Regions from separate parts of the Nocardia sp. NPDC127579 genome, predicted to be linked through region 4. Evidence: riboswitches for the same ligand, from Rfam matches in the RefSeq annotation. Region 4 holds a riboswitch; each other region holds the start of a gene.
The links. Region 4 has a riboswitch for S-adenosylmethionine ahead of ACFVMC_RS01315 (homoserine O-acetyltransferase). Riboswitches for the same ligand answer to the same signal wherever they lie in the genome.
Positions count from the first base shown of each region.

Region 1: it holds a riboswitch for S-adenosylmethionine, as region 4 does, so the genes downstream of both, ACFVMC_RS04385 (aminotransferase class V-fold PLP-dependent enzyme) here and ACFVMC_RS01315 (homoserine O-acetyltransferase) in region 4, are expected to answer to the same signal.
Region 2: it holds a riboswitch for S-adenosylmethionine, as region 4 does, so the genes downstream of both, ACFVMC_RS17655 (ABC transporter substrate-binding protein) here and ACFVMC_RS01315 (homoserine O-acetyltransferase) in region 4, are expected to answer to the same signal.
Region 3: it holds a riboswitch for S-adenosylmethionine, as region 4 does, so the genes downstream of both, ACFVMC_RS24830 (rhodanese-like domain-containing protein) here and ACFVMC_RS01315 (homoserine O-acetyltransferase) in region 4, are expected to answer to the same signal.

Region 1 covers NZ_JBHXVZ010000001.1:1,050,348-1,057,678, forward strand. Annotated here, with positions in the region: gene ACFVMC_RS04375 (Pls/PosA family non-ribosomal peptide synthetase) at 1-2,617, opposite strand, end outside; gene ACFVMC_RS04380 (LysE family translocator) at 2,821-3,456, opposite strand; SAM riboswitch class IV at 3,582-3,696, shown strand; gene ACFVMC_RS04385 (aminotransferase class V-fold PLP-dependent enzyme) at 3,744-5,054, shown strand; gene ACFVMC_RS04390 (TetR/AcrR family transcriptional regulator) at 5,079-5,711, shown strand; gene ACFVMC_RS04395 (lipase family protein) at 5,800-7,191, shown strand.
Region 2 covers NZ_JBHXVZ010000004.1:484,200-491,530, reverse strand. Annotated here, with positions in the region: gene ACFVMC_RS17680 (phytoene desaturase family protein) at 1-711, shown strand, start outside; gene ACFVMC_RS17675 (carotenoid biosynthesis protein) at 784-1,590, shown strand; gene ACFVMC_RS17670 (LppM family (lipo)protein) at 1,682-2,422, shown strand; gene ACFVMC_RS17665 (glycosyltransferase) at 2,470-3,642, shown strand; gene ACFVMC_RS17660 (hypothetical protein) at 3,719-4,438, opposite strand; SAM riboswitch class I at 4,646-4,740, shown strand; gene ACFVMC_RS17655 (ABC transporter substrate-binding protein) at 4,749-6,404, shown strand; gene ACFVMC_RS17650 (ABC transporter permease) at 6,408-7,331, shown strand, end outside.
Region 3 covers NZ_JBHXVZ010000007.1:417,338-424,668, forward strand. Annotated here, with positions in the region: gene fgd (glucose-6-phosphate dehydrogenase (coenzyme-F420)) at 1-71, shown strand, start outside; gene ACFVMC_RS24820 (hypothetical protein) at 211-459, shown strand; gene ACFVMC_RS24825 (O-succinylhomoserine sulfhydrylase) at 465-1,679, opposite strand; gene ACFVMC_RS24830 (rhodanese-like domain-containing protein) at 1,708-2,124, opposite strand; SAM riboswitch class IV at 2,140-2,255, opposite strand; gene ACFVMC_RS24835 (hypothetical protein) at 2,307-2,759, opposite strand; gene ACFVMC_RS24840 (FAD-dependent oxidoreductase) at 3,011-4,399, shown strand; gene ACFVMC_RS24845 (amidohydrolase family protein) at 4,451-5,305, shown strand; gene ACFVMC_RS24850 (DUF456 domain-containing protein) at 5,302-5,784, opposite strand; gene ACFVMC_RS24855 (TetR/AcrR family transcriptional regulator) at 5,868-6,458, opposite strand; gene ACFVMC_RS24860 (alpha-L-fucosidase) at 6,484-7,331, opposite strand, start outside.
Region 4 covers NZ_JBHXVZ010000001.1:255,447-262,777, forward strand. Annotated here, with positions in the region: gene ACFVMC_RS01310 (DUF3017 domain-containing protein) at 91-336, shown strand; gene ACFVMC_RS01315 (homoserine O-acetyltransferase) at 356-1,492, opposite strand; SAM riboswitch class IV at 1,569-1,679, opposite strand; gene ACFVMC_RS01320 (TetR/AcrR family transcriptional regulator) at 1,746-2,399, opposite strand; gene ACFVMC_RS01325 (MFS transporter) at 2,534-4,042, shown strand; gene ACFVMC_RS01330 (NADP-dependent isocitrate dehydrogenase) at 4,328-5,548, shown strand; gene ACFVMC_RS01335 (DUF167 domain-containing protein) at 5,673-5,906, opposite strand; gene ACFVMC_RS01340 (DUF4349 domain-containing protein) at 5,860-6,867, opposite strand; gene ACFVMC_RS01345 (M48 family metalloprotease) at 6,906-7,331, opposite strand, start outside.

The DNA of each region.
Region 1 (7,331 bases), 790 kb from region 4:
CACGAACCCACCAGGCGATGAACGCGCCGCCCGCGCCGATACCCAGGATCGGCACCGCCGCCAGCACCATCGAGGTGACCCCGAAGATCAGCACCCAGTGCGCGGCCCGGGCCGGGGTGCTGTCGGGCCAGCGATGCCGCGCCTTGCCGACTTTCACCGCGGGCGAGCCCGCCCACTCCTGCTCGGCCTTGACCTTGCCGGACACCGCCGAGCCCGGCGCGATCTCCGCGTTCTTCCCGATCTTGGTGCCGGGCAGCAGGATCGAGCGCGCGCCCACCACCGCGCCCGCCCCGATGGTGATCGGGCCGATGTGCACCAGGTCGCCGTCGATCCAGTAGCCGGACAGATCGACCTCGGGTTCGATGCTGCACCCGTCGCCGAGTTCGAGCATCCCGGTCACCGGCGGCAGCGTATGCAGATCGACGCCCGCGCCGATCTTCGCGCCGAGCGCACGCGCGAACGGAACCATCCACGGTGCGCCCGAAAGGTTCTCGGCGCCACTGGCCTCGGAGAGCCGGACCGCGGCCCACAGCCGCAGGTGCACCCAGCCACCGCGCGGGTGACTGCCCGGCTCGACACCGCGCAGCAGCACCCGCGACCCGAGGACGCACAGCGCCATCCGCCCGGGCGGGGAGATGAACAGCAGGAACGCCGCCAGCGCCCACCACCAGGACAGGTGCGGCAGCCACGGCAGCGCGCCGGAGCGGGCCGCGATATTGCCGACGATCGCCAGCCAGGTCAGCCACTGCATGCCGGTCAGCGTCGTCAGCGGAATGGTGGCCAGGACTTGGAACGCCTGGGCGCGCAACGGTGTCGGGGATACGACGCGTGCGTCGACGGCTTCGGCCGGTGCGCTGGCGTCCAGGAATTCGGCCAGCGCGCCGAGGCGCGGATGATCGTAGAGATCGGCGACCGCCACCCGCGGGTAGCGTTCGCGCAGCGCCGCCACCAGCTGAGCGGCCGACAGCGAACCGCCGCCGAGGTCGAAGAAGTCGCTGCCCGCTCCGGTGGCCTCCGCGCCGAGGATCGAATCCCACAGCCCCGCGACCCACTGCGCGGTCTCGGAGAGCCCTGGGTCCGCGTCGGCGTCTTTGTGCTTGGGTAGCGGCCACGGCAGGGCGTCGCGGTCGACCTTGCCGGAGGTGCGGGTGGGCAGCTCCGCCACCACCGCCAACCGTGGTACCAACGGTGCCGGAAGCTGGTCCGCCAGCAGGGATCTGGCAGCCGCGGCGTCGAAGTCCGGGCCCGGACCGGTCAGGTATCCGACCAGGATCTTGTTGCCCGCCTTCGTGGTCCGAATCGCCGCCGCCGCGCCGGTGACGCCGGGCAGGTGCTGTAGCGCGTTGTCGATCTCACCGAGTTCGATCCGCCGCCCGCCCAGCTTGATCTGATCGTCGGCCCGGCCGAGGAAGACCAGGCCCTGCGGGTCGTTGCGGACCAGATCGCCGCTGCGATAGGCGCGCTCCCACCCGACCGAGGGCAGCGGCGCGTATTTCTCCGCGTCCTTGGCCGGATCGAGATAGCGCGCCAGCCCGACACCGCCGATGACGAGTTCACCGGATTCGCCCGCCCCCACCGGGTTTCCGGCCGCGTCCACCACGGTGAGATCCCACCCGTCCAGCGGCAGGCCGATCCGGACGGGCCAGGTGCCATCGAGCAGCGCGGCGCACGCGACCACCGTGGCCTCGGTGGGGCCGTAGGTGTTCCACACCTCGCGCACCGAGTCCGGATCCCGGTTTCCCGCAAGCTTTTCCGCGAGTTCCGGCGGCACCGCCTCGCCGCCGAAGATGAGTAGTCGGACCGAGTCCAGCGCTTCGGCCGGCCAGGTGGCGGCCAGTGTCGGCACGGTCGACACCACGCTGATCTCCCGGCGCACCAGCCACGGCCCCAGATCCGCGCCGGTGCGCACCAGCGCGCGCGGCGCCGGGACCAGGCAGGCGCCGTGCCGCCAGGCCAGCCACATTTCCTCACAGGAGGCGTCGAAGGCCACCGACAGTCCGGCCAGCACCCGGTCACCCGGGCCGATCGGAGCGTCCTGGAGGAATAGCCGGGCCTCGGCGTCGACGAACGCCGCGGCGTTGCGGTGGGTGACCGCGACGCCCTTCGGCGTCCCGGTGGAGCCCGAGGTGAAAATGATCCAGGCGTCGTCGCCGGGGGTCGGCAGGTTCGTGGATTCGGCTGCGCCCGTAGCATTTTCGCCGCGCTCGATCCCCGCGGCGGTAACGATCGCGCTGACTCGCGCCTCGCCGAAGACCAGCCGGGCCCGCTCGTCGGGATCGTCGGCGTCGACCGGCACGTAGGCGGCACCGGCGTGCAGTACGGCAAGAATCGTGACGTAGAGCTCGCTGGTCCCCGAGGGCATCCGCACCCCGACCCGGTCGCCGGCGCGGACGCCCGCGGCGGCCAATCGCCCCACCACCGTGTCGATCTCGGCCAGCAGTTCGGTGTAGCCGAGCACCGTGGTTCCATCGTCGAGGGCGGGCGCGTCGGGGTAGGTGGCGGCGGTGGCGGCCAGGATATCGACCAGTGTCCGTGCGGGCGGCGCGAATTCCGCGCGCAGCAGCGGATCCGGGAGCGCTCCCCCGCTCGCTACCGCATCGACCTCCGGCTGGAGCATCCGTCCTGCCCACCTCTCATCGACCTACCAGCGCCGAGCTTCCGCGTCGAAACCCTCGTCGCACCCGGCGGCCGCCGGGTGCTGCGCGCGGTCCCGGTTAGCCCGGGACGGCGCAGATGATGCACGACCAGGGTTACCAGTGGGCAAACAAGGCGGTGACCAACTGTCCACGGTACCTCCGGTACCGGTGCCGACGCTGGACGCTAGGCGGCCGAGGTCGCGGTGCCGATACCGAGCGCGGCGAGGATTCCGGCGGAGACCTGCTCGAGCCGGTCCCGCACCGCGGGGCGCCGCAGCAGCGCCACGGCGCGGGACGCGAGCACCGCGACCAGCACCATTTCGATGGCGGCGATACCGGATTCGATGGCGCCGAGGGCCAGCGTGCCGGCGAAGGTGACCTCGGTGAGGAATTGCGGCAGCACGGCCAGATAGAACAGCCCGACCTTCGGGTTGAACAGACAGGAGACCAGCCCGGCGGCGAACGCCGAGCGAATGGGCGCGGGCACGGGCGTGGCCGCCTGCCCCGCCTGGTCCGCCGCCCCCGCCCGGCGTTGCTTGCGCAGGTCGATCAGCGCGCGAATTCCCAAGTACAGCAAGTACATTCCGCCGATCAGCTTGAGCAGCCGATAGGCCGTGGCCGACTGCTCGAGCAGAGCGGCGACCCCCGCCGCGACGACCACCGCCCAGACCAGGCCGCCCAGCGCCGAACCCACCGCCGCCGCGATCCCCGGTCGGGCATCCGCGAACGAGTAGCGCAGTACCAGGAAGGTATCCGGGCCGGGCGTGATCGAGAGCAGGATGCACAGGCCGATGAAGCTGAGCAGCAGCGAGGGAGTCACCTCTCCATGGGACCGCATTCGCCCCAAGAATGCAAGGTTATTCTCTCAATTGCATTTTCATGCAGTGCGCGACTCGGCGAAACTGCGGTTGACAGGCCGCCGATACGTCTGCCACTCTCGTTTCAGGTCATGAGTACCAGCGCTAAGCCCCGGCTAGCTGGTCGGCAACCCTCCTCCGCGGCGGGGTGCTCCGGGTGACGACCCGGCCGTTCGCCCACTCGGGCGCGGCAAGCGCGGACTCGACCGATCTCTCGATTGCGGGTCCCTGAATCGACGGGATTTTCGTGATGACCACTGTGGCCACCCAGACCTGCGCCCCGCTCGCCCGCGTCTCCGGCGACGACCTCCAGGTCCCCCTGGTACAGGGCGGCACCACCACCTACGCCAACTTCGACTACGCCGCCAGCGCACCCGCGCTGGCCCAGGTCACCGACCGGGTCCAACAGCTGCTGCCGTTCTACGCCAGCGTGCACCGCGGCGCGGGCTACGCCTCCCGCGTCTGCACCGAGAGCTACGAGTCGGCGCGCGGCTCGGTCACCCGTTTCCTGGACGCCGAGGACGACCAGGTCGTGATCTTCACCCGCAACACCACCGACTCGCTGAACCTGCTCGCCGCCTGCGTCCCCGGCGACACCGTGGTCCTCGACATCGAGCATCACGCCAACTTCCTGCCCTGGACCCGCCATGGCCGCCGCGTCGTGCGCGCCGCCGACACCCTCGAGGAGACCGTCCGGCTGCTGGTCGCCGAACTGTGCAGCAAGCCCGCCGCGCTGCTGGCCGTCACCGGCGCCTCCAATGTCACCGGCGAGGTGCTCCCGCTGGACCGGCTCGCCCAGATCGCGCACCAGTGCGGCGCGCGCATCCTGGTCGACGCCGCACAGCTGGCGCCGCACCGCCGAATCAGCCTGCGCGACACCGGCATCGACTATCTCGCGTTTTCCGGGCACAAGCTCTACGCCCCCTTCGGCGCGGGCGTGCTGGTCGGCCGACGCGACTGGCTCGATAGGGCCGAACCCTATCTGGCCGGTGGCGGCGCGGTCCGCGAGGTCACCACCACAGACGCGCGCTGGGCGCCCGCGCCGCAGCGCCACGAGGCCGGGTCGCCCAATGTGCTCGGCGCCGCCGCCCTCGCCGCGGCCTGCGACGCCCTGTGTCAGATCGCCCCCGAAACCCTCGTGGCCCACGAGCGCACGCTCGCGGACCGCCTGCGCGCTGGCCTGGCCGCCATTCCGGGAGTCACCCAGTTGCGGCTGTGGTCCGACAGCCCCGACATCGTCGGCATCGTCGCGTTCACCCTCGACGGATTCGCGCCCGGCGAAGTCGCCGCCTACCTGTCCGCCGAACACGGCATCGGCATTCGCGACGGCCGCTTCTGCGCCCATCCCCTGCTCGCTCGCCTGGGCCTGGACGGCGCGCTGCGCGCCAGCGTCGGCCTCGGCACCGGCACCGCCGATGTCGACCGCCTGATCCAGGCCGTCGCCACCCTGGTCGAACAGGGCCCCACCTGGTCCTACGCCAAGACCGACGGCCTGTGGAACCCCACCCCCGAAACCCGCGACTTCGCCGAGGGCAACGCGGGCGCGGCCGCCTGCCTCTGACACCGAGCACTACGCTGAGCGGCGATGGGTACGCCGCAGACCAGACACAGCTACGCCGGACAGTCGGTCCCGGAACGCCGCGCCGAACGGCGCGCCCTGTTCATCGACGCGGCACTGACCGTGTTCGCCGCCAGATCGTATGCGAAAAGCTCTGTGACAGAGATCTGTTCGGCGGCGGGACTGTCCCGGCGGCAGTTCTACGAGGAGTACTCCAGCCGCGAGGACCTGCTGATCGCCGCCTACGACGCGGCGCAGCAGGCCGCGCGGACGGCCGTCGCGGCGGCCGTGGCCGAGCATCCCGGCGGTTCGGCTCGTGAGCTGGTATCGGCCGGTCTGACCGCCTATTTGCACGCGGTGGTCACCGATATCCGCCGCGCCAAGATCGCCTACGTCGAGATCGTCGGCGTCAGCGATCGCGTCGAACAGCACCGGCTCGATGTGCGCGATGAATGGGCGCGCACCATCGAGGCCATCGCCTCGAACATCCCCGAGGTCCACGCCCCCGCCTGCGGCTGGCCCACCGCCATGGCCGGATTCATCGGTGCGCTCAACGGCGCGGCGCACCACTGGAGCATGGACGAGCACCGGCCGCCCGTCGGAGCACTGGTCGACATGCTCTCGACGCTGCTGTTCGCCTTGCTGATTCCCGACCACTGATTGCGATCCCCGTCACGTTCGTGCCATAGTTGCCCCCACCATTGAGACGCAGGTGTCTCAATGCGAAGGCAAGGATGTGGGTCGAGGGATGACCATGTGGAGATCACGCGCGCTACGCCGCACCGCGGCCGCGCTAGTCGGAATGAGCGCGCTACTGGCCGGAACCACCACGGCCGTCGCGGAACCGGAAACCCAACCGAGGATCCAGGCCCCGGCCCCGGTCCCGCTGCCACCGGAATTCGACGCCGCGTTCTACCAGCCGCCCGCCGACGTGGTCGCGAACACCCCGCCCGGCGGGCTCATCGCGGCCCGGCAGATCACGGTCGCCAACCTCGGGATCATCCCACTCAACGTCGACGCCTGGCAGGTCTCCTACCGCTCCAACAACACTGCCGGACAACCGATTCCGTCCGTCGCCACCTTGCTCAAACCGCGCGGCGTCAGTCCCGAGCCCCGCAAACTGCTGTCGGTGCAGATCGCCGAGGACTCGCTCGCGGGCTACTGCGCGCCGTCCTACGCGCTGCAATTCCTGTCCGTCGCCAGCTTCGCCGGTCAGATCGTGGCCCCCGCCGAATTCGTCTTCGCCCAGGCCGCGCTGCAACAGGGCTGGGCCGTCGTCATCCCCGACCATCAGGGACCCAACTCGGCGTACGCGGCCGGGCCGCTCGCCGGGCGGATCACCCTGGACGGCATCCGCGCGGCCACCGCGTTCGAACCGCTCGGCGTCGGTGACGCGCCGGTCGGCATGTACGGCTACTCGGGCGGGGCGCTGGCCACCCAGCACGCCGCCGAACTGAAGCAGAGCTACGCGCCGGAACTCAATGTGGTCGCCGCCGCCACCGGCGGCAACGGTCCCGACCTCGCCGCCGCGCTGAACATGGCCAACAATCAGGCCACCGCCGCACTGGTCTTCGCCGCCGTCATCGGATTGACCCGCGAATACCCGTATTTCGCCGAGTTCATCGACCGCACCATCGATCCGCTCGGCCGCGCGCTCATGATCGCCAAGGGCCCGCTGTGCGTCCAATACCAGTCCGCCCTGCTGCCCTTCCTGAATCTGAAGGGCATGCTGCGCACGCAGGGCGACCCGCTCGACGACCCGGCCGTGCGGCGCGTCATCGAGGAGACCCGCCTCGGCAAAACCGTCCCCGACATGCCGATGTTCGTGTGGCACTCACGCTGGGACGAGATCCTGCCCCTCGGCTCCGCCAACGCCATGGTCGACGCGTACTGCGCCACCCCCGGCACCCAGGTGCAATACACCCGCGACTGGGCCAGCGAACACATCGTCGCCGAAGTGAGCGGCGGCCCCGCCGCCCTGCTCTGGCTGCGTGACCGCCTCGACGGCGTTCCCGCCCAACCCGGTTGCAGCACCACCGACGTCCCGTCCATGGCCGCCGCCCCCGGCGTCCTCCCCTACGCGGGCTCTGTCCTGGGCGAAACCATCATGTCGTTCTTCGGCAAGCCGATCGGCGCCTAGACCGCCGCCCGTCCGATCACCACCACCCGCCTGCCGGCACGTCGTGTTCGCCGCCCCGGATTCGCCGGTCTTCCAGAGCATTCGCCGCGACTGGCCGAGCACCCTGATCGCCAACCCCTACCTCGGCCGTCGATGTCAGC
Region 2 (7,331 bases), on a different contig from region 4:
ACCCTGGATCTGCTGCGGGCGGGCGGATTCGACCGCGAACCGCTCGACGACTGGGCGCAGCGCATCCGGGTCGGTCCCGGGATCGGCATGGTGGTGCGGGTGGCCACCAGCGCGCTGCCGCGGTATCCCGGCGCCTCCGCCGCGGAGTCGGCGCACGGTTTGCAGTTCCTGGTCTCCGATCGCGCGCAGCTGCGGCGGGCGCACGGCGCGGCGCTGGCCGGTGACCTGCCGCCCCGGCCGGTGGTGCTGGCCATGAGTTTCAGCGCGCTCGATCCGAGCATCGCCCCCGCCGGGGAGCATCAGCTCTCGCTGTGGTCGCAGTGGCACCCCTACCGGCTGGCCGACGGCAGCGACTGGGCCGCGCACGCCGAGACCGAAGCGGACCGGATCATCGCCGAAGTGGACTCGTACGCACCCGGATTCGCCGACACGGTAGTGCGGCGCTACGTGCAGACACCCGTCGATCTGGAACGCGAGATGGGGTTGCGCGGCGGCAATGTGATGCACGTGGAGATGTCGCTGGACCAGATGATGATGTGGCGGCCGCTCCCCGAACTCTCCGGCCAGCGGGTCCCCGGCGCACCCGGCCTGTACCTCACCGGCGCATCGACCCACCCCGGAGGCGGCGTCTCCGGGGCCAGCGGCCGCAGCGCCGCCCGACTCGCCTTGCGCGCGACCCGGCGCGGACGCTTCGGCCGGCGGCGCGGGTGACGGGCGCTGTCCGGTCGCCGGACCGGCGGGCCGCGCGGTGACTGGTACCCACGCGGGGGCACGGTTTCCGTGCTGAGAACACGGTCGCGTCGGTTCAGCGGTATCGAACTCGTTCCGATCATCGTGGCCGCGCTGCTGGTGCTGGCGCAGATCGGATATCCGCTGACCTCCGGGGCGGCGCGGGATCGGGTGACGGTGGCCGTTGTGCTGTTGTCGGCCGGGGTGGCGCTGGCGCATGCGGCCCTCGCGCGTGGGCTGGGTTATGCGGGCGGGTTTCTGGTGATCGTGTCGGGGGTGGGGCTGGTCGCGGAGATGGTGGGGGTGGCGACCGGGTATCCGTTCGGGTGCTACGACTATGCCGTCGATCGGATCGGGCCCGCGGTGGGCGGGGTTCCGCTGCTGGTGCCGCTCGCCTGGACCGGCGGGCTGTATCCGATCTGGGTGGTGGCGGGGCTACTGACGACCGGGCGCGATGCGGTCACCGGGCGCGGTGTGGTCGCGGCGCGGATCGGGCTGACGGCGCTCGGGGCGGTGGGGTGGGATCTGTTCCTGGATCCGCAGATGGTGGCGGACGGGCAGTGGCGATGGTGCGACACGGGATCGGGATTGCCGGGGCTGGCGGGGATTCCGTGGACGAACTACGCGGGCTGGTTCGCGGTCGGGATCGTGATGGCCGGTCTGCTCACGCTGTGGGAGCGGCGCAGGGTGGTGCGCTCGGCATCGATCGCGGTGCCGGTGGCGGTATTCCTGTGGACCTGGCTCGGTTCGGCGCTCGCGCACGCGGCGTTCCTCGGCCTGCCCGCATCGGCGCTGTACGGGGCGGCGGGGATGGGGCTGCTCGGTATCCCGTTGCTGCGGCGACTTGTCCGGAATCGGTGACCGCGACCCGATCGACGCACCCGGCTTCGGGTTGTCGCGTGGCTAATGCGGGGTCGGGCCTGGCACCATGTGAGCCGTGCAACCTAGCCCGATGACCACTGAACCCGATGCCCCGGTACCACCGCGCCGCACCGGCCTGCGGATAACGGGGGCGGTCGTGCTGGCCGCGCTGCTCGTGCCGATGCTGGCCGCTTGCCTGCGTGTCCAGGTATCGATGGGTGTGTCGTCGAACGACCGGGTGTCCGGGCGGATCGTGGCCGCGGTGGTCCCGGCCGATGCCAACGACAAAGGGCCGCAACTGACCGCGCCCGAGGCGCTGGTGGGCAAGGTGCGGGTCGAGACCTACAACCAGGACGGCTATGTGGGCAGCAAGGTCTTCTTCGAGGATTTGTCCTTCGGCGAGGTGACCCAGCTCGGCGCGCTCTCCGAGCAGACCCAGGGCATGTTCCAGCTGACCCTGCAGCGCACCGGCGATCTGGTCAGCCTGAACGGGCGCGTGGATCTGAAATCGGTGCCGCCGCACGGTTCCGATGTGCAGTTCACGGTGGCGTTCCCGGCGCGCGTCGCCAAGACCAACGGCAATCGCGACGACGACTCCACCGTCTCCTGGAAGCTGCCGCCCGGTGACGTGTCCACGATCCGGGCCGAGGTCAGCTACGCCGACCCCAATACCCGTTCGTTCGCCGGCTGGGCGGGCATCGTCGGCGGCATCACCCTGGCGGTCGCCGCCATCGTCGCCGCCATGGCCTACATGAATCGCAACCCGCCCGCGCCGGGCACCGAACGGTTCTCGCTGAACGAGTGGTGGCGCATGGTGAAGGAAGGCAGCTGACCCGTCACGGCAATCGGTTGACGACGATGGTCGAAGTCGGCCCGCAAATGTATCGAGGCCGGACATCGCCGCGCGCGGTAGCCGATCGGCTCGCGCTGGCGGGGACCGGAATCGCGCTGACCGGTTTCGGTGTGGCGCTGTACAACCGGGTCGCCGTGCGCCGGCTGGCCGTGGGGATCACAATCGTCGAGCCGGTCACCGTGTGCATCCCGGCGCGTGACGAGGCAGACCGGCTGCCCGCGCTGATCGGTGACCTGCGTGCGCAACTCGGTGTCGCCGACCTGCGCGTGCTGATCCTCGATGACGGGTCCGCCGACGGCACCGGCCCCGCGGCCGCGGCCGCGATCGGGAGTGATCCTCGTTTCCTGATGATCCGATCCGAGGACGAACCCGCGCCCGGCTGGACCGGGAAGGCGGCCGCTTGCGCCCGGCTCGCCGATCTCGTGGACACCGCGGCGCTGGTTTTCCTCGATGCCGACGTGCGGCTCGGCCCGGGGGCGATCGCCGCCGCCGTGCACGAATTGCGCAGGCGCGAGGTGGCGTTGGTGTCGCCGTGGCCCGCCCAGCGGGTCGGCTCGACCGCCGAGGCCTTGGTCCAGCCGCTGCTCTGCTGGTCCTGGGCCACCACGCTGCCGGTCACCGTGGCCAATCGCACGCGCAGACCGTCGATGGCCCTCGCGTGTGGTCAGTTCCTGGTCTTCGACACCGCCGCCTACCGCGCCGTCGGCGGCCACGGCGCGATCGCCGCCAGCCCGACCGAGGATCTCGATATCGCGCGCGCCCTGCGGCGCGGCGGCCGCCACACCGCACTGGTCGCGGCCGGAAGACAGGCCGAGACCCGAATGTATCGGGGTGCCACCGAACTCGACGCGGGCTACACCCGCTGGCTCTGGTCCGCCTACGGCGGTTCACCATTCGCCGCGCTGGCCGTGGGAGCCATTGCCGTCCTGGCCTATTGGGTGCCGCCACTGGTCGCCCTCGGCGGTTCCGGCCGGACCCGCCGGATCGGGTTCGCCGGTTACGCGGCGGCCGTCGCCGGTCGTCTCCTGGCCCGGTCCACCGAAACCGCGACCGGCCTCACGCGCACGGATGCTCTTGCCGCACTGGCCCATCCGGTCTCGGTAGGCGCGTATGTGATGCTCTCCCTGCGATCCCACCGAGCCCGTCGACTGGGCAACCTGGTGTGGAAAGGCCGTCGGCTACGACAGCCACCGGACTGAGGATCGGTCTCGTCGCGCGCGGGCCTACCTGCCACCGATCGCCCGGGTCGGTTCCCGGTGGCGGCGGCCGCGCCCGTCACGGCACATCGACGATGCCGATGGTCGGAAGGTAGAAGCAGGTCCGGGTATCGGTGCGGGAACTGCCGAATACCGCGGCCAGGACGGTGCCGCTGCCGGTGTCGACCGGGACGGCGCGGACGCCGGTGTCGGGGACGGTGGCGGTGAAGAGTTCGCGGACAGCCTGTTCGGCCAGCGGGCGTAGCAGGTCGGGTACGCCGGGTGACACCATGTGGGCGAAGACGTCGGTGAGCGGGCCCAGGGCGGCCAGGCCGCCGTCGCCGGTGGAGATATTGAGCCAGGCGACGCGCAGGGTGGGATCCTCGGCATCGTCGGAGGCGGCGGGGACGAAGGCGAACAAGGTCTGACCGGTCTCGACCGCGGTCAGGTCCAGGCCCGGGATGGTGAGCGTGTGGACAGGCCACGGGCCCGATACCGCACCGGCGAGGGCGGGGTCGTCCAGGGCCAGGCCCGTGTCGTCGCACAGGGTGGCCGTCGGATAGAGGAACGGGGTCACGCCGAGGGCTTCCAGGGCGGCGACCGCGGGACCGGCGGCACCCGGGCGGGCCACCGCCCCGCGCGGCAGGTCGAACGCGACGGACGCGTCGTCGATCGAGGCAACCGGGTGCTCCGGAGTCGCGGCGGCGGGGCCGATCGCGGTGACGGTGGCCATGGCGACGAGCGCGGCGAGCCGGCCGAGCGACCTCCGCGCACGGGAGGCATCGAGTTGAACGGGCACTGCGAACCTCCTCGACGGCGGAACGAGCGGAGGTTCAACGGTACGCCCGCAAACTCCGAAAACTTGGTATTTCCGATGTCGGCGGCGTGCGGACCGTAGAGCGGGGTCCGGACCATAATCCGCCCTCCCGCCGCTGGTGACCAGCACTGCGCTCACCGTGATTTCTACTCTTGTCACCGAGATCGCCTGCTACCCATGATGGTCCGGCAACCATCCAGAGCGATCGAGAGACCTGGCTCGCCGACATCGCAGCAACCCCCCGGCGCGCCGGGTGCGGGTGCTTCCGCCAGGACCGATGGAGGACCTACCGATGCGTCGCCCGCGCCGAATTCCCCGGAGTACCACCGTGATCCGCACCCGTCATCGCCTCGCCACCGTCACCGGCCTGCTGGCCCTCGCCGGCACCGTGGTCGCCTGCGGCGGCGACGCCGGCGGCACCCGGGCCGACGCGGGTCCCCCGCGGCCCGGCGGCACGCTGCGCTACGGCCTGTCCCAGGCGGCGTCGTGCTCGGACCCCGCGCAGGCGGGCAGCAACCAGACGCTCTACGTCACCCGGCAGATCGTCGACTCGCTGACCGATCAGGATCCGGCCTCCGGCGCGTTGCGCCCCTGGCTGGCGCGCAGCTGGGAGGCGAGTCCCGACGCCACGGTGTTCACCTTCCGCCTCGCCGACGACGTCACCTTCAGCGACGGCACTGCGCTCACCGCAGAGTCGGTGCGCGAGACCTTCGATTCGATCGTGCGGCTCGGCGCGGCCAAGGCCCCGCTCGGCAACGGGTATCTGGTGAACTACGTCGGCACCACGGCGGTGGACCGGCTGACCGCACGGGTCGAGTTCAGCAAACCCAACGCACAGTTCCTCCAGGCGACTTCGACGCCGCAACTGGGCATTCAGGGCGCGGCCACCACCGCGAAACCCGCCGAGCAGCGGTGCGACGGCAGCAATGTCGGATCGGGACCGTTCGTGTACACCGCCTATCGGCAGGACGTGTCGGCCACACTGCGCAAGCGAGCCGGATATGCCTGGGGCTCCGCGGTTTTCGCACACCAGGGCGAGGCCTACCTGGACGGCATCGAGTTCACCGTCGTCCCGGAGTCCGGCGTGCGCACCGGCAGCCTCACCTCCGGGCAGCTGGATGCGATCAGCGACGCGCTGCCCCAGGACCTGCCGCTACTGGAGGCGGCCGACGCGCGCCTGCTCACCGCCCCGAACCCCGGCATCCCGTTCGGCCTCCAGCCCAATCTGACACGCGGCCCGCTGCGCGATCCGCTGGTGCGCCAGGCGCTGCTGCCCGCGATCGACCGCCAGCAGCTGGTCGACACCGTGCTCGGCCCGCAGTTCAAGCCCGCGACCAGCGCGCTGGCCAGTACCACACCCGGCTATCAGAATCTGTCGGCGCGGCTGGCGCACGATCCGGCCCGCGCCCGCGCCCTGCTCGATCAGGCGGGCTGGGTGCCGGGCGGCGACGGTATCCGGGTGCGTGGCGGCGAGCGGCTCAGCTTCGGCGTGGTGTTCACCCAGGTGTTCGCGGGCAACAAGGCGATCCTGGAGCTGGTGCAGCAGCAGCTGCGCCAGGTCGGGGTGGAATTGCGGCTGGATCTGGTCTCGCTGGCCGAGACCACGGCGCGGCAGAACGCCAAGGACTACGACACCTACTACTACAACACCACGCGCGCGGACGGCGACATCCTCCGCAACGCCTTCACGGTGCAGGGACGCAATCTCAATGTGCGCGAACGTATTCCAGCACTCGACGACATCCTGGAGGGACAGTTGAGCGCCGGGGACCAGGCCGCGCGGCTCGCCCTGATCGGCACCGCGCAGGAGCGCGTGCTGGACGCGGGGCTGTGGATCCCGACCGTGGAACTGTCCCAGGCGATCGGGGCCGCACACACGCTGCACGACCTGAAATTCGAGGCGTCCGCGCGACTCCAGTTCTTCGACGCCTGGCTGAGCGAGCGCTGACCCGTGCCGCGATATCTGACAGCTCGTGCGGCACAGGCACTCTGGGTGCTGTGGGCCGCGTTCACCGTGTCCTTCGCGGTGCTCTACCTGCTGCCCGCCGATCCGGTGTCCATCGCCGCGGGCGCGGACCTCGGCGCGCCGACCGATGCCGCGGCGATCGCCGAATTGCAGGCCCGCTACGGCCTGGATCAGCCACTGTGGCAGCAGTACTGGACCGCGCTGACGCACGCGCTGTGCGGCGATCTGGGCCATTCCATCAGCACCGGCCAGCCGGTGACCGAGGCGATCGGCGAGGCGCTGCCCGCGACCCTGGGCCTGGCCGCGCTGACACTGCTCTTCGCCGTGCTTGGCGGCGTCGGGCTGGCGCTGACGGCTACCGCCACCCGGCGTCCGTGGCTGCGCGCCGCCCTCGCCGCGCTGCCCTCGATCGGCGTCGCGGTGCCCACCTTCTTCACCGGACTGCTTCTGCTGCAACTGTTCTCGTTCCGCTGGCGGCTCGCGCCCGCGTTCGGCGGACAGAGTTTCGCGGGCACCGTGCTGCCGGCGCTGACCCTGGCGCTGCCGATCGGCGCGGTGCTCGCCCAGGTGCTGATCTCCGGCGTGGAGTCCACCTGGCGGCAGCCGTTCGTGGATGTCGCACTGGCCAAGGGCGGTTCGCGCTGGTGGGTACGGCGCCGGCACGTGCTGCGCCCGGCCAGCGTGCCGACCTTCACCATCGCGGGCGTGCTGGTCGGTCACATCCTGGCCGGTGCCGTGGTGGTGGAGAGCGTGTTCGCGCGGCCCGGGATCGGGCGGCTCACCCAGAGCGCGGTACTGGCCCAGGACATTCCGGTGGTGCAGGGCGTCGTGCTGCTCAGCGCACTCATCTTCGTCGCGGTGAACCTCGCGGTCGATCTGATCTATCCGCTGCTCGACCCGCGCATCGCC
Region 3 (7,331 bases), on a different contig from region 4:
GCCACGATCAGCGCCGCTTCCTGGACCTGTTCCAGCGCGACCTGGCACCCCGCCTGCGCGCATTGGGCTAGGTCATCTGACCAGCAGTTGTCCACACCCCCCGACTTATCCACATTCGATGAATCGGGGGGTGTTTCCTTTTCCAGGACCGACAAGCATTTGGGCAGAACGCAACTGACCACGCTTGTACGATCAGGGGAGGATCTCGACATGGCCGATCTCGAAAACCGGGTAGCCAAGCTGGAGGTACGCATGGACATCGGAGGCGCACGCGACTCCGCGACCCTGACGGTGATCGGAGAAAAGCTGGCCGACCTGGACACCAAGCTCGGCCAGGTACAGGAGACCGTCACCAACCTGGCGATAAAGGTCGAAAACCTGGAAACCAAGGTCGACAACCTCGAAACCAAGATGGACGCTGGGTTCGACGAAATCCTGCGGCGGCTGCCGCAGGATTAGCCGGTTCAGCGCAGGGCGTGGTCCAGGTCGCCGAGCAGGTCCTCGATGTCCTCCAGGCCGATAGAGATGCGGACAACGCCGTCGGTGAGGCCGATCGTGGCGCGGCCCTCGGGGCCCATCGCCCGGTGGGTGGTGGTGGCCGGGTGCGTGATCAGGGTCTTCGCATCGCCCAGGTTGTTGGAGATGTCGATGATGCGTAGGCGGTTCAGCACCTCGAAGGCGCGCTTCTTCGCCTCGCCGTCGGCTGCGTTCAGCTCGAAGGTGACCACCGTGCCGCCCGCGCTCATCTGGCTCTTGGCCAGCTCGAACTGCGGATGCGATTCCAGGTACGGGTAGCGGACCCAGTTCACGGAGTCGTTGTCCTCCAAGAACTTCGCCACCCGCAGCGCCGAATCGGCGGATTGCCGCACGCGCAGCGGCATCGTCTCCAAGCCCTTGAGCAGGGTCCACGCGTTGAACGGGCTCAGCGCCGGACCGGTGTGGCGCATCAGGTTCTTCACCGGTCCGTCGATGTAGTCCTGCGCGCCCAGGATGGCGCCGCCGAGGACCCGGCCCTGTCCGTCGATGTGCTTGGTGCCCGAGTAGACCAGCACGTCGGCGCCCAGCTCGAAGCCGCGTTGCAGCAGCGGGGTGGCGAACACGTTGTCCAGCACCACTTTCGCGCCCGCCGCGTGCGCGAGCTCGGACACCCGGCGCACGTCGACCAGGGTCTGCATCGGGTTGGCCGGGGTCTCGAAGAACACCGCCTGGGTCGGCACCGACAGCGCCTGCTCCCACTGGTCCAGATCGTCGCCGTCGACGAAGACCGTCTCCACGCCCCAGCGCGGCAGGATCTCGTTGCACACCACGAAGCAGGAGCCGAACAGGCTGCGCGCCGCCACCAGCCGGTCACCGGCACCGAGCAGCGCGCCCAGTGCGGTGAACACCGCCGACATGCCGCTGGCCGTCGCGAAGCAGGCTTCGGCGCCGTCGAGCAGCCGCATCCGCTCCTCGAACATGGCCACCGTGGGGTTCCCGTATCGCGAATAGACGAAATGCTCGATCTCACCGGTGAACGACTGCTCGGCCGCCTCGGCGCTCTCGTAGACGAAGCCGGAGTTCAGGAACAGCGCCTCCGAGGTCTCCTCGAAACCGCTGCGCCGCAGGCCGCCTCGGACACCGAGCGTCGCCGGGCCGACACCTTCGGGCAGCGGCTTGTCGAACGCACCACCTGTGATCATGACTGCTGCTCCTTCGCCGAACTCGGGCTCACGACTGCTTCCACGGCAGGCCGCGGGCGCGCCAGCCGGAGCCGCCGCGGTGGCCGTCCGCGTCGAGCGGGCCTTCGAAGCCCTCGTCCACGTTGTAGGCCGGCGCGATGCCGAGCTGGGTGGCCACGGTCGCGGCATGCGCGGAGCGCTGGCCGGAGCGACACAGGAACACCACGGGGGCTTCCGGCGCGCGGCCGTCCAGTGCCTTGCCCAGCTGGTCGGCGAAGGCCTGGTTGCGCGTGCCGGTGCCGTCCACCCATTCGATGAGCACGGTGGGGCGCTCGATCGCGGTGGTGTCGGGTACGCCGACGAAACGCCATTCGGCTTCGGTGCGCACGTCGACCAGGACGGCTTCGGGGTGCTCGCGCAACAGGTCCCACGCCTGCTGCGGGGTGATGTCACCGGCGTAACTCATTGCGATCCTCCTGTGAATCCGCACTTGCCGCATCGGGGTTCGGATGCGTGCCAGGTCGTCACCCGGAGCACCCCACCGCGGAGGAGGGTTGCCGACCAGCGAGCCGGGGCTTGGCGCTGGTGCTCATGACCTGGACTGAGATTGCCTGGGCAGGTGCCGGGCTGTCAAACACCTGATTCGTTTCAGCCGCAGACCAGCCAGTTGCCGTCGGCGCGGACCAGATTCCAGGTCTCGGTGGTCTCCTTGCCGTCGGCCTTGGTGGTGACGGTGGCCTTGGCCCGGTCCCCGTTGACGCTCTGGCCCTCGATCCTGGCGATCTCCACCGACTTTCGGCCGCCGGCGCCGAATTGCGCGGCCAGCGGCGACTTCGCCTCGTCGAATCCGGCGCACGCGGTGCCGGGGGCGGGTACGTCGTCGCTCTGCGCGCGGCCGCCCACGTAGTTGCTGACCGCCGCGGAGATGCGGTCGGCTTCTGTGACATTTTTCTCAGCGGGCGACAGCAGACCGCCGGCGAACACCGCGATCAGCACGATCGCGGCGAGGATGGCGGCGGCGATGAACGGCGTCATGGACCGCTGGTCGGTCTGATCGACGGCGATCGGCTCGTCCTCGGGCTTGGGCTGCTGCTCGGTCATCCGCCCATGATCCCTTATGCCTGGTCGGCGGCACCCGTGCAGTCCACCGCGCGCGACACCGATAGAATCGCGAGACCGCAGTCTCGCGGCCATCACCGTGGCTGCGGGGTGCGGACAGCGACCTGGAAGCCGCGCAGTTACGAGCCAGCAGCACCAGTGTCCGCATCGGCAGGGGCAACCGCAGCGCTGCGTCGACTTAGCCTAGGCTAAATAGGACGCCATTATTTTTCGACCGAAGGTGCGCGTAAGAGATGACCGAACAGAGTGCAGCCACTCGCCCGCTCCGCATCGCGATCGTGGGCGCAGGACCGGCCGGTATCTACGCCGCCGACGCGTTGATGAAATCCGACGCCGAGGTGAGTATCGACCTCTACGAGCGCATGCCCGCGCCGTTCGGTCTGATCCGCTACGGCGTCGCGCCGGACCATCCGCGGATCAAGGGCATCATCACCGCCCTGCACAAGGTGCTCGACAAGGAGCAGGTGCGTCTGCTCGGCAATATCGATTACGGCACCGACATCACCCTCGATGATCTGCGCCGCTTCTACGACGCGGTGATCTTCTCCACCGGCGCCAACGCCGACCGCGCCCTCGACATCCCGGGCATCGACCTGGACGGCTCCTACGGCGCCGCCGACTTCGTCTCCTGGTACGACGGCCACCCGGATGTGCCGCGCGAATGGCCGCTGCACGCGGAGAAGGTCGCGGTGCTCGGCGTCGGCAACGTTGCGCTGGATGTGGCGCGCGTGCTCGCCAAGACCGGCGACGAACTGCTGCCGACCGAGATCCCGCCGAACGTCTACAACGGCCTCAAGGCCAACAAGGCGCTCGAGGTGCACGTCTTCGGGCGGCGCGGCCCGGCGCAGGCCAAGTTCACGCCGCTCGAGCTGCGCGAGCTCGACCACTCGCCGACCATCGAGGTCATCGTCGACCCCGAGGACATCGACTACGACGCCGGCTCCGAGGCCGCGCGCCGGCACTCCAAGCAGGTCGACATGGTCGCCAACACGCTGGAGCAGTGGGCGATCCGCGATCAGGGCAACCGCCCGCACAAGCTGTTCCTGCACTTCTTCGAGTCGCCCGCCGAGGTGCTCGGCGAGGACGGCAAGGTCGTGGGCCTGCGCACCGAGCGCACCCAGCTCGACGGCACCGGCAACGTCAAGGGCTCCGGCGAGTTCCGCGAGTGGGACGTGCAGGCCATCTACCGGGCCGTGGGCTACCTGTCGCAGAACATCACCAACCTGCCCTTCGACGACCAGGCGGGCACCGTGCCGAACGAGGCCGGTCGCGTGCTGGCCGACGAGAACGCCGACGGCGCCGCCCGGTACATGCCCGCCACCTATGTGACCGGCTGGATCAAGCGCGGCCCGGTCGGCCTGATCGGCCACACCAAGGGCGATGCCAACGAGACCGTGGCCTGCCTGCTCGACGACAGCGTGAACTTCACCCCGGCCGAGCAGCCGGAGCTGGACGCGGTCACCGAGTTCCTGGAGGGCAAGGGCATTCCGTTCACCACCTGGCAGGGCTGGTATCGCCTGGACGCGCACGAACGCGCGCTGGGTGAGCCGGAGGGCCGCGAGCGGGTCAAGGTCGTCGAGCGCGAGGACATGCTGCGCGCCAGCGAACCGCACAAGGTCTGAGCCGGCGGTTCCACGGCAGCGAAATCTCTGTAACTGAGGCATTCTGTACAGGTGTTCGATGCCCATGTCCACATCATCGATCCGCGGTTCCCGCTGATCGAGAACGAGGGCTACCTGCCCGACCCGTACACCATCGCCGATTATCGAAAGCGGATGGCGCGCTTCGATATCGGTGGTGGCGCCGTGGTCAGCGCGTCGTTCCAGGGCACCGATCAGACCTGGATGAAGGCGGCGCTGGCCGAGCTCGGCCCGGGCTGGGTGGGGGTGACCACGCTGAACCTGGACGCTTCCGACGAGGAGATCGTCGAACTGGATCGAGTCGGCGTGCGTGCTCTGCGTTTCAATCTCAAGCGCGCCGCCGCCGACATCACCGGCATGACCTTGCAGGCGCTGCGCGCCTATGACCTGGTCGGCTGGCATGTCGAGGTCTATATCGACGGGCAGATGCTGGCCTCGCTGCAACCGGTGATCTCGAAACTGCCCGCGTTGTCGGTGGATCATCTCGGCATGTCCGACGAGAGCCTGCCCTACCTGCTGGATCTGGTGGATCGCGGAGCCCGGGTCAAGGCAACGGGTTTCGGCCGCGTGGCCATGCACGTCCCCGACACCATTCGCCGGATCCACGCGGTCAATCCGCAGGCGCTGATGTTCGGCACCGACCTGCCCGGCACCCGGGCGGGCCGCCCCTTCGAGGACTCCGACGTCGATCTGATCTGCGATGTGGTCGGTACCGACATGTTCGCCGTCCTGGAGGACAACGCCCGCGACTTCTACCGGCTCCCGCCGCGCATGCGCTCGCTCCCGCCGCTGCACCGCGGGGACCCGCCGACCCTTCCGCTGCGCCGCGAGGACCTCCCCCGCCTCGACCCCGACGCGACCTTGCCGCTGCCGGTCATCGAGCCTTAGGCCACGAACACACCCACCAGCCAGACTCCGCTCGCGAGCAGCGCGCCCAGCAATTCGATCAGCATCGACAGCCCAACGCCTTTGAGCGCGTGTTTGGTCGACTGCCACGCCGGTTCACCCTGCCCGAGCCGCTGATGCTCGGACAGATATACCCCGAGCACGAACCCGACGAACAGGCCGACCACCGGGATGACGAAGAACCCGGCGATTCCCAGCACGGCCCCGATGAACAGCGCCCGATTGGAAACCCCCGCCTCCTTCATCTTCCGTCCCGGCCAGGTGTATTTGATAACCCCGGACAGCACCAGGAATACCGCCGCGATCCCGAAGATCACCCAGGCCGTCGCACCACCGGTCAGAAACGCCCACACCCCGATAGCCGCGAAGATGAGGATCACGCCCGGCAGGATCGGCACGATTATCCCTACCAGCCCGATCAGAATCGCGAGGCCCACCAGGACCTCACCCCACACACTCACGCCAACCCCTCCGCTCTCGTTGCCCTACGGCGATTCTCGCTTACCGGTCGGCGCGATGCATTTCGGTGGTACGGAGACGCGGGTCAGGCGGTGGTGGCCAATCGAACGGTGGTGAGTAGTTCGGCGGTGCAGGCGGCGAGGTCGAATTCGGGGTCGGTGGCGGCGCGGCGAATGACGCCGTTGCGCAGGGACAGGATGAAGCCGGCCATCAGGTCGGGGGTGAAGGGGCGGAATTCGCCGCGGCGTTGACCGTCGGCGAGGAGTTCCGTGAGTTTCGCCCGGTCGGAGTCCGCCTGCCGCGCTTGTGATTCGGAGGCGGCGTGTTGCAGATCGAGCATGGCGATCAGGTGGTTGCGATGGGAGGCGATGAAATCGCAGTTGGCGGCGAGGAAGGCGGCGAGGCGGGTGGCGGGGGTGCCCTGGGTGGCGCGGGCGGTGACGAATTCGGTGAAGTCGGCCAGGATAGTGGCCAGCACCTCGGCCATCAGGTTCTGTTTGGTGGCGAAGTGGTATGAGATCAGGCCGGTGCTGCTCAGTCCGGCGGCGGTGGCGATGGCGCTGAACGATGCGCGGGTGTAACCCGATTCCGCGATGGTGTCGATCGCGGCCCGCACGATCTGGGCGCGGCGGGCGCGTTCGATCGCGGTCGGCTCACCTTGCTTTCTTGCTCGCACAAGCGGAAATTAGCACGGGGACTGGTTACAGCCCGGTGATGGCCAGGGCGTACGCATGTGCCTGAGGTGCTGCGTCGCCCGGCAACCGCACCGTGAGATCGCCGTCGCGCTGCTCCCAGCGCAAGCTCGGGCCGCCGACCAGATCGACCGTGGCCGAAGGCGGAACCCGAAGCTCGCGCACCGTGACGTCGCCGCTCGGCTGGTCCGCCAGCACGATGGCGAACACCGTGTCGGCGCGGCGGGTGAACCGGACCTGTACGCCCGCGGTCGTGGTGGTCGCGTTCCGCTCCCAGGTGGTGGTGTCGTAGATCGCCGCGCCATTCCGCGCCAGCCAGGCGCCGAGCGCGCGCAGCGGGGCCACCTGGAGTTCCGGAATCCGGCCCGCCCCATCGGGACCCACATTGAGCAGCAGATTGCCGCCCTTGGCGACCACGTCCGCGAACAGGTGGATCAGCTCGGCGCCGGTCAGCGTATCCGCTTCCGTTTCCTCGGCGTTGTAGCCGAAAGACCGTCCCAGTCCGCGGGTGAGTTCCCACGCGCCGGTCGGCGCGACCTCGGGCGTCGCGTACTCGTGGGTCGCCACGTCGTAGTGGAAGTCCTTGGCGGGCTCGGGAATACCTCGTTTCGCCACCGCCTTCAGCACGATGCCGATGAACCACAGGTACGCGGCCCGGGCGAGCCGGTTGCGGGGCAGCTTCGGCTGCGTCCACCGATCGTTGACGACACCGTCGTCGACCGTGTCGTAGAAGTGGGCCATGATCTCGTGCGGGTCGACCTCGGCGGGCCAGCCCATATCGTTCCACAGGATCGAGGGCCGGTAGGTGTCGATCAGTTCCCGCCACTGCGCGGCCGCGTATCGCGCGTAGTCCGGCC
Region 4 (7,331 bases):
GCCTGCAAGAATCGGTGCGTGAACGACGTCGACTCCGCCGAACGGCAACCCAGCAGCGCGGGCGCGCAATTCCTGCGCGTGCACCTGCCGATGGTGGCGGTCGCCGTGGTCGTCGTCATCGCCGTGGTGTTCGTGGCCGGTGATCGATGGCGGCGCGGCGCGTTCTTCTTCGGCGGCGCCACCCTGCTGGCGGCCGCGCTGCGCCTGGCCCTGCCCACGGCGCGAGTCGGCCTGCTCGCGGTGCGCGGCAAGCCGTTCGACGTCGCGGCGCTGACCCTGCTCGGGTCGGCCATTCTCTTCATCGCCGCCACCATCAGCAGCCTCGGCGTGCAGTAGCGCGCCGAGTTCCGGTGCGTCAGCGGTTCTCCCGCGCCAGCCGCATGGTCTCGATGAGCAGCTTGGATACCGCGGCGGCCTCGGTGAGGAAGCCGTCGTGGCCGTCGCGGGAATGCACGACCTCGAGTCGCGCGCAACCGGGCAGCCCGTCGGCGAGCTCCTGCTGGGTACGCAGCGGGTAGAGCCGATCGGAGTCGACGCCGCCGACCACGCACGGCACCGGGGTCGACGCCAGCGCCGCCGCGATCCCGCCGCGACCGCGGCCGACATCGTGACGGTTCATCGCCTCGGTGAGCAGCACGTAGGTGGCGGGATCGAACCGGCCGCACAGTTTGCGGGCCTGATGCTCCAGGTAGCTCTGCACCGCGTAGCGACCGCCGCGCCACGGGTCCTCATCGCCCTGCGCGTGGTTCTCGAAACGGTGGTCCAGTTCGCCTTCGGTGCGGTAGGTCAGGTGCGCGATGCGCCGGGCCAGCCCCATGCCGCTCATCGGCGCCCGGCCGGTGCCGTGGTAATCACCGCCCTGCCAGTCGGGGTCGGCGGTGATCGCGGCGATCTGGGTGGTCTGGGTGCCGATCTGGTCGGCGGTGGCACGGGCGCCGACCGCGAGCACGAGCGCCGCGGACACTCGGTCCGGCGCCCCGATCATCCACTCCAGGACCCGCATGCCGCCCATCGAACCGCCGACGACCGCGGCCAGGCGGTCGATGCCGAGCAGGTCCATCAGCGCGACCTCCGCGGTCACCTGATCGCGAATCGAGATCTCGGGAAACCGCGAACCCCAGGGCTTTCCATCCGGAGCCGGCGAGGACGGGCCGGTGCTGCCCTTGCATCCGCCCAGCACGTTGGCCGCGATCACACACCACTCGTCGGTGTCGATGGGCGCGCCGGGACCGACCATGCCGTCCCACCAGCCGGGCAGCCGATGCAGGGTGTCGGGGGCGCCGACCACGTGCGAGTCACCGGTCAGGGCATGCTCGACCAGCACCACATTGTCCAGCGTGGGCGAGAGCTCACCCCAGCGCTGTACCGCGAGATGCACATCCGGGACCACGGCGCCGTTCTCCAAGCGCACGTCCCCGATCGGAACGGTGCCCAGACGGCCGTCCGGCGCGGGTAGTAGGCAGCGGGCGCTCGGTTCGGTCTCCACGGTCACGCCGGTCGGCCGATCACGGGGGAATACGCCGCTACCGCACCGCGGTGAAGATTTGCACACATGGGGGACCTCCTGAACAGCGCGCTTGCCCTCGTCCCTCGAGAGCCGGGTCATCACCCGGAGCACCCCACCGCTGCTGGAGGGTTGCCGACCAGCGAGCCGGGGCTTCGCGCTGGCACTCATGACCTAACGAACATGGTAACCGGCGGTCGGTCGACGTTTGAAATCACGTCGATCCGATTGGCGGGCGGGCTCAGTTCGCCGATGTCGCGCCGCAGATCCGACGCAGTTCGGCGAGGGCGCCGAGCACCGTCGCCCGGGTGGCGCGGGCGGCCTCCTCCGGATCGCCGGTCAGGATCAGTTCCTCGTCGGCGGCGAAGGCGATATGGCACATCATCTGCCAGGTGCCGATCGCCAGCCGCACGGTGAGCGAATCCGGTGCGACGCCGAGGCGATCGGCCAGGGCTCGCATGAGCGCGGCGGACTTGCGGTCGCCGTATTCCATCGCCCGGGTGTTGACCGCCGGGCTGCTGCGCGCGATGCGCTGCATCTTCTGGAATCGGCGTAGTGAGATGGGCGCGTCGGCGTCGGCGTGCGCCCCGGCCTCGACCATGTCCAGGAAGGCGGTGCACAGCCCGTCCAGCGGGTTGACGACCTCCGGCAGGTCGCGGAGCCGGGCCGCGACGGCCTGACCGAAGTCCTCCACCGGGCCGAGAATGATGTCCTCTTTGATCTCGAAATACCGGTTGACGGTGCGCGGCGAGACATCCGCCGCGTCGGCGATCTGCTCGACGGTCGTCGCCTCGAAGCCCTGCTCGTCGCACAGGTCCAGCGCCACCTTGATGATCCGCAGCCGGGTCTGCTGCTTCTTGCGTTCCCGCAATCCGGTGGGCGCTGAGTCGAACATGCCGCCACCTTAACGCAAGCCCGACATAGTCATGGCCGAATGAGTCAAATGTCGCATCGCGACATTTTTCTCTTGACGACAAAAGTCGTGCGATGCCAGGATCGACCTCGTCCTTCCGAAACAGCTCGTCCCAGATGAGGGAGAATCCCGTGACTCAAACTGCTCCTGCGGTGGACGTCCCCGAAAAACAGAGCGGTTCGGCACGGTGGTGGGCGCTCGGCGTGATCGCGCTGGCCCAGCTGATGGTGGTGCTGGACGCCACCATCGTCACCATCGCGCTGCCGTTCGCCCAACGTGACCTGCACATCAGCGACAGCAACACCCAGTGGATGCTGACCGCCTACACCCTGATCTTCGGCGGCCTGCTGCTGCTCGGCGGCCGCCTCGCCGACTACATGGGACGGCGCACGATCTTCATGGTCGGCCTGGTCGGCTTCGCCGCCGCCTCGGCCCTGGCCGGCCTGGCCCAGAACGGCCCCCAGCTGTTCGCCGGACGCGGTCTACAGGGCGCCTTCGCCGCGCTACTCGCCCCGGCCGCGCTGTCGCTGCTGTCGGTGACCTTCACCGAAGCCAAGGAACGAGCCCGCGCGTTCGCGGTGTTCGCAGGCATCTCCGCCGGCGGCGCGGCGATCGGCCTGATCGCGGGCGGCGCGCTCACCGAGTACGCGTCGTGGCGCTGGACGCTGCTGGTCAACACCCCGATCGCGATCCTTGCCCTGATCGGCGCGGTCGGCGTCATCGCCAAGGATGTGCCACTGCCCCGCACCGGCGGCTACGACGTGCCCGGCGCGATCACGGTCACCCTGGGCCTGATCGGCATCGTGTTCGGCTTCAGTCGCGCGGCCGAGCACGGCTGGACCGACATCACCACGATCCTGCCGCTCGGCGCGGGCGTCGTGCTGCTCGCGGCCTTCGTCGCCATCGAACGGTGGGTCGCCAATCCACTGCTGCCGCTGCGTATTCCGGGTGAGATCAACCGCGGCGGGGCACTGCTGGCGGCCCTGCTGATCCCGATCGCAATGTTCGCAATGTTCCTGTTCCTGAGCTTCTACTTCCAGAACGTGCTCGGCTACTCGCCGCTGAAGGCCGGTATCGCGTTCCTGCCGTTCCCGGTGGGCATCGCGATCTCGGCGGGCGTGACCAGCGCGCTGCTGCCCAAGCTCGGCCCGCGGCCGCTCATGGTCGCCGGCGCCGCACTGGGGGTGCTCGGCCTGCTGTGGCTGGCACAGCTCGGCTTCGGCGACAGCTACGCCGTGAGCGTGCTGCCCGCCCAGTTGCTGATCGCGCTCGGCATGGGCCCGCTGTTCGTCGGCATGCAGGCCGTGGCGCTGCACCAGGTGGAGGAGGCGGACTCCGGCGTGGCCAGCGCGCTGCTGAACGCGGCCCAGCAGGTCGGCGGCGCGGTCGGCACCGCACTGCTCACCACGATCTCGGTGCAGGCGGCCAAGGACTACGTGGCGGCGCATCCCGGCATCGACGATCTGGTGGCCCGGGCCTCCATCCACTCCTACGATGTCGCGTTCTATGTCGGTGCGGGCTTCTTCGCGGCCGCCATCCCGGTGATCGCGCTGATGATCCGGGACAAGCCGGAGAACCTCATCGAGGGCGCGGAGGACGAGGTGAAGATTCCGGTCGGAGTCTGATCCGGTTATTCGGTCCGCGTATCGTCGAGAACTCGCGATACGCGGACCTTGCCGTTCTCAAATAATGGACAAAAATACTGCTCAGTAACCTTTATCACGATTCTCACTGGGGGGTACTGACGCGCGGTGAGATCGTTAGCAGCAGTACGCTTGTTCTGTTTGACCACATGACCCGCCGACAACGCGGGGCATATACGTTGTCTGTTGGAACAGCTGGGGTCCGCTCACAAGCGTGTTCACCTGGCCGTGCAATGAGGGCACCATCCTAGGAGGACACGAAGATCCATGTCCAAGATCAAGGTTGAAGGCACCGTCGTAGAACTCGACGGCGACGAGATGACCCGGATCATCTGGCAGTTCATCAAGGACAAGCTGATCCACCCGTATCTCGACGTGAACCTCGAGTATTACGACCTCGGCATCGAGTACCGCGACAAGACAGACGACCAGGTCACGATCGACGCGGCCAACGCCATCAAGCAGCACGGCGTCGGCGTGAAGTGCGCCACCATCACCCCCGACGAGGCGCGGGTCGAGGAATTCGGGCTGAAGAAGATGTGGCGGTCGCCCAACGGCACCATCCGCAACATCCTCGGCGGCACCATTTTCCGGGCCCCGATCATCATCTCCAACGTGCCCCGCCTGGTGCCCGGCTGGACCAAGCCGATCATCATCGGCCGCCACGCCTTCGGTGACCAGTACCGCGCCACCGACTTCAAGGTGCATCAGGCCGGCACCGTCACGCTGACCTTCACCCCGGAGGACGGCAGCGAGCCGATCGTGCACGAAGTCGTGAAGATGCCCGAGGACGGCGGCGTCGTCATGGGCATGTACAACTTCAAGAAGTCCATCGAGGACTTCGCGCGCGCCTCGTTCAACTACGGCCTGCAGCAGAACTACCCGGTGTATCTCTCCACGAAGAACACCATCCTGAAGGCCTACGACGGCATGTTCAAGGACACCTTCCAGGACATCTTCGACGCCGAGTTCAAGACCCAGTTCGACGCGGCCGGGCTCACCTACGAGCACCGCCTGATCGACGATATGGTCGCCTCCTCGATGAAGTGGGAGGGCGGCTACGTCTGGGCCTGCAAGAACTACGACGGCGACGTGCAGTCCGACACCGTGGCCCAGGGCTTCGGCTCGCTCGGCCTGATGACCTCGGTGCTGCTCACCCCGGACGGCAAGACCTGTGAGGCGGAGGCCGCGCACGGCACCGTCACCCGGCACTACCGTCAGCACCAGCAGGGCAAGCCGACCTCGACCAACCCGATCGCGTCCATCTTCGCTTGGACCCGTGGGCTCGAGCACCGCGGCAAGCTGGACAACACCCCCGAGGTGATCGGCTTCGCCCAGGCGCTCGAGGACGTCGTCATCAAGACCGTCGAGGGCGGGCAGATGACCAAGGACCTCGCGCTGCTGGTCGGCGGCGATCAGGGCTACCTGAGCACCGAGGAGTTCCTCGGCGCGCTGGACGTCAATCTGGCTCGCGCGCTGCGTAAGTGAAGTATTCGCCGGGCAGAGCTGAGACGCTCGCCCGGCACCCCGGCGCTGGGATCACCCAGCGCCGGGTCGAACGGCTGACGTTCGAGCCACGGGCACCCGCTGACGGCGGGTGCCCGGACTGTTTTCAGCGGTCTACTTCGAAGCGTTTGAAACGGGATGTGGTGCCCGCGGCCAAGCGCACCGAACTCTTCGGGACATCGAAGTGCGCGGCGAGCAGTTCGATGGCAGCCCGGTTGGCTTTGCCTTCGACGGCGGGGGCGCGGACGAACAGGATGAGGGTGCCGTCGTCGGCGGTCTCGACCAGCGGTCCCTTACGACTGTTCGGCTTGATCGTCGCCCTTACTACCGTCGGGGGCACTGGACTCTCCTGTCGCGACACTGGATTCGGCCGGTTCGGCCGTTGGCTCGGCGACCGTATGCCGGGGCCGATGCAGCAGTGTCACCAGCCCCCACACCACGGCCCCGATCACCGCCAGGAAGCCCAGCCACGGAATCGCCTTGCCGGCGAACACCACCGCGTCCTGCAACCAGTCGACCAATGAGTTCCAGCCGTCGACGAGGCCGTCCCAGAAGTTGCTCGGCCCGTCGTCGGAGTGCTCGGCGTCGGTGCTGATCGAGATGGTGAGTGTGGACAGCGCGACCTGATCGTCGAGCCTCCGCTTCTGCGCGGTGAGACTGTCGAGTTCGCCCTGGCGGCCCGACAGCGCCTCCTCGGCGGTGATGAGATCCGCGGTGTTGGTCGCGCCGGCGATGAGGGCCCGTAGGCGATCCACCGAGGCCTGTAGCGCCTTGATCCGGGCGTCGAGATCTTCCCACTGCATGGTGACGTCGTCACGCTCGGTGGTGATCTCGGCGAGTTCGCCGATCGAGCCGAGACCGTCGATGAACGCGTCGGTCTTGTCGGCGGGTACCCGCACCGTCAGCCGGGCGCTCGGGCGTTTGCCGTCGTCCTTGGTGCCGGGTTGTTCGGTGCGCGAGTCGATTCGGCCGCCCGCGGCGATCACCTGGTCGGCGACCGCACCCGCCGCGGCGACCGGGTCGGCGGCGACCACCTTGACGCTGCCGGTGACAACTTCCTTGCGGGACAGCGTTTCTCCGCCGGGCTGTTTCCCGTCACCTGGCGACTGCTCCCGGAAACCGGGCGCGATTGCCGGTGCGGGCGCGTCGGGCGCGTAGGAGGCCGACGCACCCCGGCTCTTGGAAGCCGCGGGCTCGTCGGACCCGCAGCCCGCGAACACGGTCAGGCCCAGCAGGGCGATACAGAGCACCGCGAGACTGTGCCGCCGTGACGGAACCGAGCGCCGACGAGGGGGAGTCATGCCCGCAGCGTAGTCGCTACGGTGGCGGGGGTCACTCATCACAGACCTCTCGGTGGATTGGATCCGGTCGCGGAATGGCGGTGCTCGTGGATGCGGGCTTCTACGGCCTCGATCCGGGTATCGCTGTCGGGATGCGTGCTGAACCAGCGGCGGTACACCGCGGCGGAGGCGTCGTCGTGTTCGCTCAGCCACTCGTCGAGCACCTCGCGGTATTCGCGGCCGTATCCGAGGTCGACGGCGACGCGGTCGGCGCGCAGTTCCTCACGCTGCGAAAGCCGGGCTTGCCCAAGGGGTTCGGCCACGAGCAGAAGCAGCAGAACGGCCGCGGCCAGCGGGCCGATCAACAGCAGCAGGGCCGCGACCAGGGGTGTGAGCACCAGCGCGCCCATACCGAGCCCGCCGACCAGCACCAGGACCGAGGCGAACCCCGGCGCGTCCTCGGCCACGGACTCGGCCACCGCGGT